One region of the Paenibacillus sp. MMO-177 genome, then DNA from elsewhere that is predicted to be linked to it. Evidence: predicted binding sites of a transcription regulator. Region 1 holds the regulator's gene; the other holds the start of a gene.

Region 1 (7,987 bases):
TCCACCGAGATTTTGGAGCGTTCCACCCGGGTAAGCTGCGGCTGAGGTTTTTTCTCCTCTTCCGCTTCACCGCCGGACTCTTTGTAAATCCGCAATTCCTCTTCCATTTTGCCGCGATGCTCTTTATCCATCAGCTTGTTCGCAAGATCAAGACCGTCCATCGCATCCTTCGCGTATAACGTCAAACCGTCGTATTCGGGGCCGATTCTCGTCTTCGTGAATTTGCGCGTAAGAGCTGCGCCGCCTACCATGATTGGAGCGGAAATACCCGCGTTACGCATATCCTGTGCGGTTACGACCATCTGTTGGGCGGATTTAACGAGCAGACCGGATAAACCGATAATGTCGGCATTTTCCTTGCGCTGCGCTTCAATCAGCTGTTCAGGCGGTACTTTGATGCCCAGGTTGATAATTTTGTAACCGTTGTTCGACAAAATAATTTCGACAAGGTTTTTGCCGATGTCATGAACATCGCCTTTAACCGTAGCCAGAATGATCTTGCCTTTCACGGAGGTTTCATTCTTTTCCATGAACTGTTCCAGATGAGCTACCGATGCCTTCATTACCTCGGCGCTTTGCAGCACCTCCGCTACGATGAGCTCGTTATTGTTGAACAGACGCCCTACTTCTTCCATCCCTCGCATCAACGGTCCGTTGATTACTTCGAGCGCCGTATATTTCTTGAGCGCCTCGTCTAGGTCGGGAATAAGTCCTTCCTTCGTGCCTTCCACGATGTAAGAAGCAAGACGTTCCTCCAGAGAAAGATTCGATACCTTCTCCTTCTTCACGACTTTCTTCTCGCGGAATGCCGCAACGAACGCAGCAAGCGTATCGTCATTCGTGTTATAGATCAGATCTTCCGCCAGCTTGCGCTCTTCCTCCGGAATGGAAGCATACCGCTCCAGTTTTTCCGTATTTACGATCGCATAATCCAGGCCGGCTTTTGTACAGTGATACAAGTAAACCGAGTTCAGTACCTCGCGGCCCGCGTCAGGCAGACCAAACGAGATATTGCTCAGACCCAGAATCGTCTTTGCTTTCGGGAACCTCTCCTTAATCATCCGGATCCCTTCGATTGTCTCGACTGCCGATCCGATATACTGCGGGTCACCGGAGCCAACCGGAAACATGTTCGGGTCAAAAATGATGTCTTCCGGATTCATTCCGTATTTATTTACCAAGAGGTTATAAGAGCGTTCGGCCACTTCCATCTTCGCTTCGCGGGACACCGCCTGCCCCCGCTCGTCGATCAGAATCATAACTACGGCTGCCCCGTATTGATGGATCAGCGGCAGGATCTTCTCGAACTTCGATTCGCCGTCCTCCAGGTTAATCGAGTTGATGATGGCTTTACCCTGCGAATACTTCAGACCCAGCTCGATGATATGATCGTACGTGGAATCGAGCATTAACGGCACTTTAATCTTCTTCACGACCTGCGGCAGGAACTCATGAACCGCATAGGCTTCGTCAATATCCGTATCCTGCAGGTTAATATCAATAATGTGAGCGCCGCCTTTAACCTGGGAACGCGCAATTTCCGAAGCCTCGTCGAACTTGCCTTCTTTAATCAAACGTTTGAACTTCCGGGAACCGGAAATATTGGTCCGTTCGCCAATCATAATCGGACGGTTATCGTCTTCGATAAATACCGTATCAATACCAGACACAGCTGCCGGATGAGTACCGTACTGCGTACGAGGCGCATAATTCGCCATCGTATCATGCAAAGCTTTAATGTGCGCAGGAGTTGTTCCGCAGCAGCCGCCCGCAATGTTAAGCCAGCCCTGCTCGGCAAATGCCGACATTTTTCGCGCAAGAGATTCGGGAGATTCATGATAATGACCGTTCTCGTCAGGAAGTCCCGCGTTTGGATAGCAGCTGACAGCCGCATCGGCAATTTCGCTGAGCGAACGGATATGGTCGCGCATGAACTCCGGTCCCGTCGCGCAGTTCAGTCCGATCGAAATCGGTTTCAGGTGTTCCAAGGAAATATAGAAGGATTCAATGGATTGACCGGCGAGCGTAGTGCCCATCGGCTCAATCGTACCCGAAATCATAATCGGGAGCTCACGGTTCATCGTTTCAAATGCCTTGCGGATCCCGATGCTTCCCGCTTTTACGTTTAAGGTATCCTGCGATGTCTCCAGCAGAATTGCATCTACGTTGCCTTCGATTAAAGCAAGGGTTTGTTCATAATAGCTGTCTACAAGTTCGTCAAAGGTAACGCCGCCGGTTACGGACAGCGTTTTTGTCGTTGGCCCCAAAGCGCCGGCTACATACCGAGGGCGGTCAGGAGTCGAGAATTTATCCGCCGCGTCTCTTGCCAGCTTGGCAGCGGCAAGGTTAATTTCGCGTGCTTTTTCCGGAATGTCATATTCCGCCAATACGACGCTGGTCGCGCCAAACGTGTTGGTTTCCAAAATATCGGCGCCGGCTTCCAGGTACTTCTCGTGGATCGTCGAAATAACATCCGGACGCGTTAATACGAGCATTTCGTTACAGCCGTCAAGCTCTTCTCCGCCAAAATCATCAGCAGTCAGATCCGCCTGCTGAATCATTGTTCCCATCGCTCCGTCAAGGATGAGTATCCGCTGCTGCATCAATTCTTGTATGGTCGGTTTCAACAAATTTCGTACACCCTTCCTCCGAAAATCATTAACAAATAGTGTAACAGAATAGCCGCACTCTGAAAAGGCAGTCCATCGACATTTGACTACATTTGCTATATAATTGGACTTATCAGTTAATTTCTATAGGGAAAGAGGGATTGAGAATGGCTGAAATCCGCATTCGCAATACTAATGAACGCATTTCTGGAGAACAGAACGTTCGTGAATTTTTAGACAAACAAGAAGTTCTTTATGAACATTGGGATGCAACTAAACTCCCTGCGCACCTTCAAGAGAAGTTTGTTCTTTCCGATGAAGAGAAAGCAGAAGTTCTGTCCACTTTCAATGCTGATATTACGGATCTTGCCGCTCGCCGCGGTTACAAAACTTGGGACATCATTACATTATCCGATGCCACTCCAAACCTTGATGAACTGTTGAAGAAATTCGAATCCGTTCATACCCATACAGAAGATGAAGTTCGCGCGATTACAGCCGGCAAAGGCATCTTTGTTATCAAAGGTACCGAAGAAGTTGGTTATTTCGATGTTGAACTCGAAGCAGGCGACGTTATCTCCGTTCCCGAGAGAATCCCTCACTTCTTTACTTTGATGGATAACCGCCAAATCGTAGCCGTACGTCTGTTTATCGAAACAGAAGGCTGGATTGCACATCCGTTCGAAGACCCTGCTTTCGTTAAATAAGTTTAAAAAAAGCCCCTCGTTCCATCTCCGATGGCGAGGGGCTTTGTCATGTCCACTATTGCTCGAGGAGCAAAAGCAGCTCTTCCAAATGAGCAATTTCGTGCGAAGGAATGATTTCGTCATTGCGCACCGCGCCATGACGGTTCACCCATACGGATGTCATGCCAACCGTATTCGCACCAAGAATATCGGTAGTCAGCTTGTCGCCGACCATAATGCCATGTTCCGGTTCGATCCCGAGCCGTTCCATCGCATGACGGAAGATGGAAGCGGCAGGCTTGCCCTCACCATACTCGCCGGAGATAATGATGTGATCAAAGTAAGGAGTAAGTTCAGGAACGCCGGCAAGCTTCTCGCGCTGCAGATCCGGGGATCCGTTTGTGAGCAGGAGCAGCTTATATTTTCCTTTGAGCGCATCCAGCACGCGGAACGTTTCATCATAGACAAGCGGACGTTTGCGGCGTTCTGCAGGGAACTGCTCTGCCAGCTTAGCGCCCAGCTCTTCGTTTTCAACGCCAAGTGCGCGCAGGCCGCGTGTCCAAGCTTCCTTGCGGTAGCCCGGCGCGAGCTGCTCCAGCTTGCGGAACTCTTCCTGCTCGCCTTCACGGAAATTCGCCCAGAGCCCTTCAAACGGGTTAATTCCGATCATCTTCGTGAACGGGAACGTCTCATAGGATTCATAAAGTGCACGAGCTTCTTTGCGCACGGCTTCTTCAAGCTGCTCCGGATCAACACCGGCAGCTTCCGCTCCGGCTTGGCATGTTGCTTCAAATGCTTCTTTTACGCTGCGGTCATCCCACAGCAGCGTATCGTCAAGATCAAATAGAACCGCTTGCTTCCCCATAATTCGCATAACTCTCCTACTCTTCTTCTATTTTTGTTCAAAGGGCAAATTGTGTGTTTTGGCGAAATCCTGCAGCCTTCTTCCGATCTCATCCGTTGGGTAACGGTTGAGCAGCCGCGAGAATACCCAGTTTGCGCCCTTTTGCTGCATAATGACAACAGCACCGTTTTGAACGCTGATCCCTTTAATGTTGGATACATGCAGCTGCTTGTCCCCCGTCATTTTGCGGGTCTGGATATAATCCTTGCCGATTGAAATGTACGGACGGCGCAAGAAGAAAATAAGCGCCAGGAAAATGTAGCAGCCGATTGTTACCCAGAACATAGACGTAGGCTCAAAGGACGGATCCGTAGTCACGAAAACCGTATACATACTGATCAGCAGAATAAGCACAATCGGGAATATGTAGTTGCGGCCGGTAAACCGGTCTACCTTGGGCGCTGTTGAAGTGCCGATCTGCGATACGCCATGCTTTTTACGCGCTTTGTTAATTTGGTTCGTATTTTTGCGCACTTTGCGCTCCCACGTTCGTGACAAGCTTATTCCTCCTATTGTATATTGCAGGCGCCGTTCATGGAACGGCGCCAACGCTAGCTATATGGTTGCATTACATGATTAATGAGCGACATCGTTTGGATCGCCGTCTACAATCTCGATGGAATCCAATTGCTGGCGGAAATTTCTTTTGAAATTTTCCAAGTATTTCTGGCGCAACACGGCACGTTCCGCAATTTCTTCGTCAGTCAAACCTACCGTTTTATTTTTACGGGATAATTCATTAATACGCGCGATGACTTCTTCCACTGCCTTCACCTCATTTGCTTGTTACTCAGCCTTCTTACCTATTTTGACTTTTATCGCGAGCAATTGTCAAGGCAATGATAGAAGAATAACAAAAGGACAGATAATTTCGAACATCCTGTGTCCGAATTACCTGTCCTTGCGTTTGAAATGGCTATTGAGGAATAATTAATACCTGCCCTGGCCGTAGCTCCACCGAGCTTAATTGGTTGCGTTCCTTAATTTTGTATATGTATTGTCTAATATCCTTGGAGCCCTCGGTAAAACGATCAGCAATCCCCCACAACGTATCTCCTGCCGTTACGATAACCGTCTGCTCACTCGCTGTAGCCTCTTGAATATGATCAGACGATGCATTCGTGCGCATCATGAGAAAGCTTGTAAAGAGAAGTACGAACACTGCAGCACACATAACAAGTTTAAAAGCATGGCGTTGAACATGTTGTCCCCGCGACTTGAACGATTTAGCAGTTTCTTCCTTATGGATACTTTTATAAAAAGACGGATTCATGATCATTATTATCGCTCCCCGAACGTTTGTTCTGTTTTCTTATGTCCTTAGAATAACACGAACAAATGTTTGTAGTCAACAAAAAATGCGAACTTTTGTTTTCAAGAACTTATGTTTGTACGAACTCCGGTTCTATGCTATAATTTTCTTCAAATATTATATTGGAGTGATTCACGTGTCTAAGATTTCGAACCGCCAACAGTCGATTCTTGAGTTTATTAAGAATGAGGTTCGGGACAAAGGATATCCGCCTTCTGTTCGCGAAATCGGCGAAGCGGTTGGCCTGGCGTCCAGCTCCACCGTTCACGGCCATCTGGATCGGCTTGAGAAGAAAGGCCTGATCAGACGAGATCCAACGAAACCTCGGGCGATCGAAATTTTGGATCAAGACGGTGTAGACGGCATTATCCTCCCCGCTGTGGCGCAGGTGCCTATCGTCGGCAAAGTAACGGCAGGCGTGCCGATTACCGCAACTGAGAATATTGAAGAGTACTTCCCGTTATCCGCGCACTTCGTAGGAGACGATGAAGTATTTATCCTGAATGTCATTGGCGACAGCATGATTGAAGCCGGTATACATAACGGCGACTATGTAATTGTCCGCCAGCAGCAGACCGCCAACAACGGCGATATCGTAGTAGCCATGACGGAAGATGACGAAGCGACGGTGAAGACCTTCTACAAAGAGAAGGATCATATCCGCCTCCAGCCTGAGAATTCTACCATGGAGCCGATCCGTTTGAACAATGTCACCATCCTAGGTAAAGTAGTTGGCTTGTTCCGTGATTTCCACTAACTTAATGACATAAAAGAGGCTGTTCCCGCTAATCCGATTTCGCATTCGGTTAGGGAGAACAGCCTCTTTTTTACCTGATTGTGGTATTATCAAATTACTTAATCTGTTTTGTGATAAGGTGGTTACCTTATTTGTAAGACTTCTGTTCCTCCTCTTTATCCCCTTCAATCTTATCGTCTAAATCATTCTTGCGAACGTTATTCCCGTAAGTCCCCCATCGTTATACAGAAGATAGATTTTAAATAGGGGGGCGAATGGGGGGCATTTTGTGGGCACTCCCCTCTGTCCACGAAAAAAACTAGAAATGCCCACAAAAGAAAAATCCCCGGACGCTTAGAGCGCCAAGGGATTTCCTTCTTAGTACAGCGTCAGATACTGATCGCGTTCCCATTGATGAACTTGTGTTTTATACATGTCCCATTCAATTTCTTTCAGTTCGTAGAAATGGGCAAGAGCATGTTCGCCAAGCGCATCGCAGATAACGTCGCTGCGGAGCATTTCGTCGAGCGCTTCCTTCAGGTCGGAAGGAAGGCTTGGCACGCCGGATTCCAGGCGCTCTTCTTCGGTCATGATGTAGATGTTGCGATCTACCGGTGCCGGAAGCGAAGTTTTGTTCTTGATGCCGTCGAGACCGGCTTTCAGCATTACGGCAAGAGCCAGGTAAGGGTTAGCAGCCGGATCCGGGTTACGCACCTCGATACGAGTGCTAAGACCGCGGGATGCCGGGATACGGATCATTGGCGAACGGTTGCTCGCCGACCAAGCTACGTAGCAAGGCGCTTCATAACCGGGAACCATCCGTTTGTACGAGTTGATCGTAGGGTTCGTGATAGCCGCCATCGCGCGCGCGTGCTCCAGAATACCCGCCATGTAGTATCGTGCGGTTTGGCTAAGGCCGAGACGATCCTTCTCGTCGTAAAATACGTTTGTGCTGCCTTGGAAGAGCGATTGGTGGCAGTGCATGCCGGAACCGTTCACGCCAAACAGCGGTTTCGGCATGAAGGTAGCATGAAGGCCATGCTGTCGGGCAATCGTCTTAACAACAAGCTTAAACGTTTGAATTTGGTCTGCGGCTTTGATCGCATCCGCATATTTGAAGTCGATTTCGTGCTGGCCGGGAGCTACCTCATGGTGGGATGCTTCAATCTCGAAGCCCATTTCCTCCAGCGTCAGTACGATTTCACGGCGGCAGTTCTCGCCCATGTCCATTGGCGCTAGGTCGAAATATCCGCCTTGGTCATTCAGCTCGGTAGTGGGCTCGCCTCGTTCGTCCGTCTTGAACAGGAAGAATTCCGGTTCCGGACCAACGTTCATCGCCGTAAAGCCCATTTCTTCCGCTTCTTGCAGCGCACGCTTCAGAATACCGCGCGGATCGCCTGCAAACGGAGTTCCGTCAGGCATATAAATATCGCAGATCAGACGGGCAACGCGGTCTTGCGCAACCCATGGGAATACAACCCAAGTATCCAGATCAGGGTATAAATACATGTCAGATTCTTCGATACGAACGTAACCTTCAATGGAAGATCCGTCAAACATCATCTTATTATCCAATGCTTTATCCAGCTGGCTAACCGGAATTTCTACGTTTTTGATCGTACCAAGCAAATCGGTAAATTGAAGACGGATGAATCGAACGTTCTGTTCCTCCGCAATGCGTTTAATATCCTCTTTTGTGTAGCTCACAGCATTCATCTCCTTCAAAAGAATTGTGAAGCA
Region 2 (7,987 bases), on a different contig from region 1:
TCCCCCAACCTTCATCTGGCATACGGAGGACGATCCGGCGGTTACGGTGGAGAATGCACTGCTCTTTATAAGCGCTTTGCGTAAGCATCAAGTACCGTTCGAGTGCCATATCTTCAATAAAGGTGAGCATGGCCTGTCCCTGTGTAATGAAGAAGTAAATACGCCGAATCCGCATTGCGCCCACTGGTTCGGCTTATGTATCGAATGGCTGGACTCGATTGGGCTGGGATTAGCGTAAAGATAGCGTTAGAAGAACGACCAGGGATTCCTTTCCTGGTCTTTCTTCTTCTTTCTAGGAGGGAACGGTGTCTCGGTTGGATCCGCTGAGGTGGCGAGTTTTCGTGTTACAGCTTGTGTTGGCGAGGACGTGTGGAGGTTGGTGAGCAATTAAGAGGAAATTTTCGTGTTACATCTCGTGTTGGCGGGGACGTACGGAGGTTGGTGAGTAGTTAAGAGGAAATTTTCGTGTTACCGCTCATGTTGGCGGGGACGTACACAGGATGGCGACCAATTAAGAGGGAATTTTCGTGTTGCAGCTCATGTTGGCGGGAATACACAGGTGGTGGCGAGTAATTAAGAGGAAATTTTCGTGTTACCGCTCATATTGGCGGGGATGCACAGGAGTTGGCGAGTAATTAAGAGGAAATTTTCGTGTTACAGCTCATATTGGCGGGAATGCACAGGGGTTAGCGAGTAAGTAAGAGGAAATTTTCGTGTTACAGCTCATATTGGCAGATAAGTGGATTGGCTGGCAGCAAAATTCGGCAGGCTTTTTGCCTGCTGTAGCCCATATCGGCGATCGCGCGGGACATTGCACGGCTCATTAGCAGGCTTTTTGCCTGCTGTAGCCCATATCGGCGATCGCGCGGGACATTGCACGGCTCATTAGCAGGCTTTTTGCCTGCTGCAGCTCATATCGGCGAGTGGGCGGGGCATCGCTCGGCTCATTAGCAGGCTTTTTGCCTGCTGCAGCTCATGTCGGTGAGTGCGCGGGCATCGCTCGGCTCATTAGCAGGCTTTTTGCCTGCTGCAGCTCATATCGGCGAGTGCGCGGGGCATCGCTCGGCTCATTAGCAGGCTTTTTGCCTGCTGCAGCTCATATTGGCGAATGCGCGGGACATCGCACGGCTCATTAGCAGGCTTTTTGCCTGCTACAGCCCCAGCTGGCGGGGACGCCCTCTGACCGCGGGCGTATTAGCAGGCTTTTTGCCTGCTGCGGATCCGGCTGGCGGGGACGCTCGCGGGGCTGTCGGTCCCCTCACCCGCTTCCGCCACAAAAACGTCAAACTCTGCCCGTTGTGCATCATTGCCCATTGGGCAATAATATACTTATACAATCGTTGCCCATTGAGCAACGACGAAGTGAGGTGAAGGCACAGGGCCGATCTACGATGAACAAGCAAAGCTTGCGTGAAATCAAAAGAGAAGCAACGGCTAATGCGCTCGCGGAGGCGGCATTTGATCTCGCCATGGAACGTGGGATGGACAATTTTGTAGTAGAGGATATTGTACAGCGTGCAGGATATTCAAGAAGAACGTTTGCGAATCATTTCTCGTGCAAGGAAGAAGCGGTTGTTATGGGGGCTTCCGCCTTCAACGACGTGAATGAAGTGCAGCAGCTGATCGAGAGCTTGACGGAGAACACCACACCGCTTGAGGTTATGGAGCATCTGGTCCGAATGGAGCTTACCGCGGGCCTGTTCCAAAAAACGCGCCAGCTCGTGAAGCTGTCCAAACAGCATCCTACCCTGGAGCCCTACATTCTCAGCGCTCTTCATAGCCATCAAGGTCTTGCCGAGCAATTGCTGCTTGATCTGTTCGAAGACAACTATGCAAAGGGCTACATTCAGCTGCTCGTTGGCGCATCCTATGGAGCAGCTCTCCCGATGCTATATGGCAGCAGCAGCATCCGGTTCCCCGGTCAATCGGGTGACGAGCCGCCGGACTCCATTTCGCTCGATCAGTATTTGGATGACATGTTTGGTTATTTGAAAAAAGGTTTTTAGATTTTTATATTATCCTATAAAAAAAGGAGAACCACACTGTTATGTCGACTTTCCTGTACAAAATAGGCAAAACAGCCTATAACAAGCCTTGGCATTTTATCATTGCCTGGATTGCCATTCTTGGCGTTGTTGGTGCCCTGATCGGCATTAACGGCATTCACACCAGCTCCGAGATGAAGATAAAAGGAACCGAAGCGCAAAAGGTATTGGATCAGCTGGCAAAAGAACTGCCGGAAGCTTCCGGCGGGCAAGCAAGCGTCGTATTCACTGCACCGCAGGGCGAACGCCTCGATACGCCGGAGCGTATAGCCGCTATTACGAAAGCTATTAACGATGTGTACGACGTTGAATATGTCATCAATCCGGCTGAAGCAGCCGCCGCGGCAGGCGCAACGGCAACGGATGCGGCTCAATCCGGCAATGCGGCTGCCGGCAGCGAGCAGCAAAATGCGCAGCAAAGCGCAACGCAGTCCGATCAATCTCAATCAGCTGCGGCTGCCCCATACGGACCGCTCGTCGTTGACGGCAATCCAGTGCCCGGCGTTATGATTTCCGCCGACGGCAACGTGGCTTTGTTCCAATTCCAATTCACCGTTCAGCAAATGTCGCTTCCGCAAGAAGTCATCGACACCGTTGTGGATGACGTTACAGCCGTAGAGCAAGCGAACTTGGGAATCAAAGCTCTGCCAAGCGATACGCTAGTAGGCAAGCCGGCAATTGGCGCTACCGAAGGAGTTGGTATCGTTGTTGCCGCGGTTGTTCTATTTATTACGCTTGGCTCCGTTGTTGCAGCCGGTCTTCCGCTCGTAACCGCCTTGCTTGGTGTTGGTATCAGTGTCGGGGGCGCTTATTCCCTCTCCAAATTTATTCCGATGACCGATATCACGCCTGCGCTTGCCATGATGGTTGGCCTCGCGGTCGGAATCGACTACTCCTTGTTTATCGTAAACCGTCAGCGCCGCATGATCCTCGATCAAGGCCTTAGCGCCCGCGAAGCCGCGAGCCGTGCAGTGGGTACGGCGGGCAGCGCGGTATTTTTCGCCGGGTTAACCGTTATTATCGCATTATGCGGCATGGTTGTTATGAATATCGACTTCCTGACCGCTATGGCTCTTGTCGCTGCAGCAAGTGTCTTTATTAACGTCCTTGTAGCCCTGACCTTGCTTCCGGCATTGCTTGGTCTGGTTGGTGAACGGATCGTCTCCGTGAAAGCACGGAAGAAAAACAACGAGCAAGCAGGCGTTGCCCGTCAAGGCACGGCACATCGCTGGGCGAACGGAGTTGTACGCCGCCGCTGGCTCGTGATCATTGGCGTGATCGTTATCCTTGGCGCTGCATCCATTCCGGCTGCCGATATGAAATTAGGCATGCCATCCGGCGATACGGCAAACCTGGATACGCCGGCTAGACAAAGCTTTGACGCAATCTCGGCCGGCTTTGGCAAAGGCTTTAACTCGCCGCTCCTGCTCGTTGCCGAGCCTGCAAGCACCTCCGACAAGGTTACGCCTGAACTTCTCGGCAAGCTTGTGCAGGATATCCAGCAGCATGACGATGTTGCGGTTGTTACGCCAATGGGCATTAATAAAACCGGCGACATCGGGATTATTAGCGTTATTCCGAAATCCGGTCCTACAGACGACGAGACCAAAAAGCTTGTCAAAGAGCTTCGCGATCAAGACTCCAGCATCTCTCAATCTAACAAAGTGACGCTGGGCGTTACCGGCTTCACCGCGATTAACATCGACATGTCGGCAAAGCTGGCAGAGGTGTTCCCGATTTATATCGGTATCATCCTCATCCTGTCGCTTATCATTCTGCTGCTTGTATTCCGGTCGATTATCGTTCCGGTAAAAGCAACCATTGGCTTCCTGCTTAGCATTCTGGCTACCTTCGGTATTACGACGGCCGTATTCCAATGGGGATGGCTGCATGATCTGTTTGGCTTCGATACCGGCGGCCCGCTTCTCAGCTTTATGCCGATTATGGTATCCGGTATCCTATATGGCCTTGCGATGGACTATCAGGTATTCCTAGTAAGCTCCATGCGCGAAGCTTATGTCCATGGGCACAAAGGAACAACAAGCGTGGTTGAAGGTTATAAGCAAGCGAGCCGTGTCGTTGTGGCGGCAGCGGTTATCATGGTATCCGTCTTCGCCGGATTCATTCTGACCGAGGACATCATGCTGAAGCAAATCGGCTTTGCTCTCACCATCGGTATTCTTATTGACGCTTTCTTCGTCCGCATGGCGCTTGTTCCGGCTATTATGGCTGTGTTTGGCAACAAAGCATGGGGCATGCCGAAATGGCTGGACCGCATTCTTCCAAACCTTGATGTAGAAGGCGACAAGCTGATTGCGGAGCTTAACAAATCTTCGAATCCGAATGGCCATAAGGAATTAAAAAAGGCTAAACCAAGCCGGGCTCATTAAAAATAACAACAAGAAAGGACCGCTGCCAGCAGCGGTCCTTTCCTTTATTTCACTGTTATCATCGGTTACATCAAGCGGTCCTACAACCCGCGGTTGTAATCGTATTCAATCGCTTGCAGAAAGGCCCGGGCAAGCACCGCATGACCCGACATATTTGGATGAACCCGGTCCCAAGCGAGAGTTGCCGGATAAATAGACCCTAGAACCTTGTTGAACGCTGCCTGCGTATCCACGAAACGAGCTTCATACTTGGACGCTATCTTTTGGACAACCCGACCGTATTGATCCATCGTTCTGCGCATTGGATCCGCTTCATTCGCCTCAAGATAGAACGGAGTCATTAACACAAGTCCCTGCAGCGATGGTCTCGTACGTTCCACCAAAGCCTCCAGCTTCGCTTCGTATTCGTCTATGTAGACATGCTGCTCGGTCTGAGCGGGCAAATCATATTGTCTCCATACATCGTTAGTCCCGATCATAATAGACAGCCAGTCGGGCTGAAGATCAAGGACATCCGTCTGCCAGCGATCCGTCAAATCCCGGACGTTATTGCCGCTTATCCCCATGTTTACCACGCGAATGCCAAGCTCCGGATAAGCTGCGGTCAGCAGCGCATCCACCAGCGACACGTAACCTTTTCCGATTGCGCCAAACAGCCCTTCTCCCCTAGGTCTAGCCCGTTCGCAATCCGTAATGGAGTCTCCGATCATGACCAGCTTCGAATTTTGCCCTAACAACATTGATATGGCCCCCTCTTCCGAACAATTAGTTAATTGAAGAATCTACCACATTCATCATACCAAAAATCCGAAAAAGGGCTACCGAAATTCATGCTTAATTCAGCGGAAAAGCTTCGCTCTTCGACACATGGATCATCTCGCCTGGATAGAACGACCGAAAGTACGTCTCCACCCTGTTATGAATATCGCTCCGGTACCAATCCGTCAGGTTGTGGTCGTCAAAAAGCTGAGGCATGCCTAATCGCTTGGATCTTCTCCCCATGGAGCCATCCCCGATCGTAAGCGTATCAATCCAGATCCGGTCCGCTATTCCTTCCAGTACCTTTGGAAAATCCGGCGTAAACGGCAGCACCGGAGAGATCGCAGCCTGCGTCATAATTCCAGCATCATGCATCTCTTTAAGAGCCTTCAGCCGCAGCTTGATACCCGGTGCATAGGGCGCAAAGAGCCGCTTCATATCCTCGCGGTCCGTCTCTACCGTCATCGATACAAGAACCTCGCATTTATCCTTGAGCTGCACGATAAGATCGAGGTCCTTCCTAATAAGCGGGCTTCGCGTCTGAATCTGAAGCAGATCGGGAGGAGCCTCCAGCATTTCCTGCAAAATCCGCCTTGTAATCCCCGCTTCCCGTTCGATCGGCTGATAAGGATCCGTTGCCGAAGACATAAAGATATGAATCGGCTTATTTTTCCGGCGCAGTTTGTTCACTTCATTCCGGTAAAGGTCCGCGGCATTTGTCTTCATGTCCACCCATTCTCCCCATGGAATCTGCTTGAACTTCTGGATGGGCATCTCTCTCACATAACAGTATTTGCAGGCAAACGAGCACCCGCTATATGGATTAAGGGAATGGGTAAAGCCTATATCGAGATAACCCTTCGCTTCGCTTAGGATACTCTTGGATACGATATCTCTGATTTCGATGGCCATGGCAACCCCCTCTCTAGACAACTAAAACAAGAACAAACGTTCCGTTTATTATCATAACTAAACTTCCGTTTTTAATCAATCTCTTCGAGAATAATGACTCTAAAGAACGGGAAAACCAACCAAATGAGGAAAAAAAACATTTATGGATAGGCGGATGGTTCATGGCGGCAAATCATAAATTGTCGGTTATCCCTCTTGGCGGGGTTAATGAAATCGGAAAAAACATGTATGTTATTGAATGCGGCGATGATCTCGTCGTTGTGGACTGCGGATCGAAATTCCCGGATGAAAGCCTGCTTGGCATTGATGTGATTATACCGGATATTACGTATCTCATCGAAAACGAGGACAAAGTCCGGGGCCTTGTCGTGACGCATGGCCATGAAGATCATATTGGCGGAATCCCGTATATTATCAAACAATTGAATATGCCTATTTATGCAACAAGGCTGACGCTTGGTCTCATCAAAGGAAAGCTGAAGGAGCATGGCCTGCTTGGCTCGACAACCCTGCATCAGATTGAACCGCAGTCCGAGATTACCTTGGGCAAGGTTCCCGTCAGCTTTTTCAGCACCAACCACAGTATTCCGGATTGCCTCGGCGTCGTATTTCATACTCCCCAAGGAACGGTTGTCCATACCGGGGATTTCAAATTCGACCTTACTCCGGTCAATAATCAATATGCCGATATTCACAAAATGGCGGAGATCGGAAAAAACGGCGTGTTAGCGCTGTTATCCGAAAGCACCAATGCGGAACGTCCGGGCTTCACCCCTTCCGAACGCCTGGTTGGGGCAAATATTCAGGAGGCCTTTTATAATGCCGACGGCATGATTTTTATAACGACGTTTGCATCCAATGTCCATCGGCTTCAGCAAATTATTGACGCCTCGGTCAAAACGGACCGCAAAATTGCCCTGGCCGGCAGAAGCATGGTTAATGTCGTGGAGATCGCTTCCACTTTGGGTTACCTCAATATGCCTTCAAATATGCTGGTGGACATCGCCGAGGTCAATAAATACAAACGAAACGAAATCACCGTGATGTGCACGGGCAGTCAAGGCGAGCCCATGGCGGCGTTAGGGCGCATTGCCAGCGGCAATCATCGGCAGATCGCCGTTCATCCCGGCGACACCGTTATTTTTGCCTCCTCCCCTATTCCGGGGAACGAGCGGAATGTCGCCCGAATCGTAGACAACCTGTTCGAGAGGAAAGCCAAAGTCATTTACGGCTCCGGCTCAAGCACCGGCATGCATGTATCCGGACATGCCAGCCAGGAAGAGCTGAAGCTGATGCTCACGCTCATGAAGCCGCAATACTTCATTCCCATACACGGCGAATACCGGATGCTGCATCTGCATCGAGAATTAGCCGAATCCGTGGGGGTTAAAGCAAGCAATATCTTTATTTTGAATAACGGCGATGTCGTGGATTTTGCCGGCTCGGAGGCTTTCCAGGAAAGAAGCGTCACGAACGGAGATACCTATGTCGACGGGCTTGGGATCGGCGATGTAGGCAACGTGGTGCTGCGCGACCGCAAGGTGCTGTCTGCCGACGGCATCCTTATTATTGTTGTTACAATCGGGAAGAGCGACAATAAGATTGTGTCGGGACCGGACATCATCTCCCGCGGTTTCGTATTCGTGAAGGAGTCGGAAGGTCTGATGGAGGAGGTACACCGGATCACGCTAAATGAAATGGAACAGCTTCTGGAGAAGGAGAACAAGCTCCATAAGCCATGGAATCTGTACAAGCAAACCCTGAAAGAGTCGGTCGGAAAATTCCTGTACGCCAAAACAAAACGCAGACCGATGATTCTTCCGATCATTATTCTGGTATAGCTGGATATACTATTCAGGCCGATGAATATAACGGTTGCAC

What was found. The regulator LexA, encoded in region 1, represses DNA repair genes until DNA is damaged. The targets are predictions, from matches to a motif close to CGAACATATGTTCG.
Region 2: WFK81_RS04140 (SPL family radical SAM protein) is a predicted target of LexA. The motif match lies at 6,136-6,149, and genes of this name have one in related genera.

What each region holds. Positions count from the first base shown of each region.
Region 1 covers NZ_JBBCUR010000003.1:133,677-141,663, forward strand. The annotation lists gene metH (methionine synthase) at 1-2,630, opposite strand, end outside; gene WFK81_RS11745 (1,2-dihydroxy-3-keto-5-methylthiopentene dioxygenase) at 2,777-3,316, shown strand; gene WFK81_RS11750 (HAD family hydrolase) at 3,372-4,160, opposite strand; gene WFK81_RS11755 (hypothetical protein) at 4,188-4,697, opposite strand; gene WFK81_RS11760 (DUF896 domain-containing protein) at 4,776-4,964, opposite strand; gene WFK81_RS11765 (LysM peptidoglycan-binding domain-containing protein) at 5,116-5,478, opposite strand; gene lexA (transcriptional repressor LexA) at 5,648-6,268, shown strand; gene glnA (type I glutamate--ammonia ligase) at 6,626-7,954, opposite strand.
Region 2 covers NZ_JBBCUR010000001.1:931,001-938,987, forward strand. The annotation lists gene WFK81_RS04120 (alpha/beta hydrolase) at 1-238, shown strand, start outside; gene WFK81_RS04125 (TetR/AcrR family transcriptional regulator) at 1,392-2,006, shown strand; gene WFK81_RS04130 (MMPL family transporter) at 2,048-4,435, shown strand; gene WFK81_RS04135 (SGNH/GDSL hydrolase family protein) at 4,516-5,175, opposite strand; gene WFK81_RS04140 (SPL family radical SAM protein) at 5,270-6,106, opposite strand; gene WFK81_RS04145 (ribonuclease J) at 6,268-7,947, shown strand.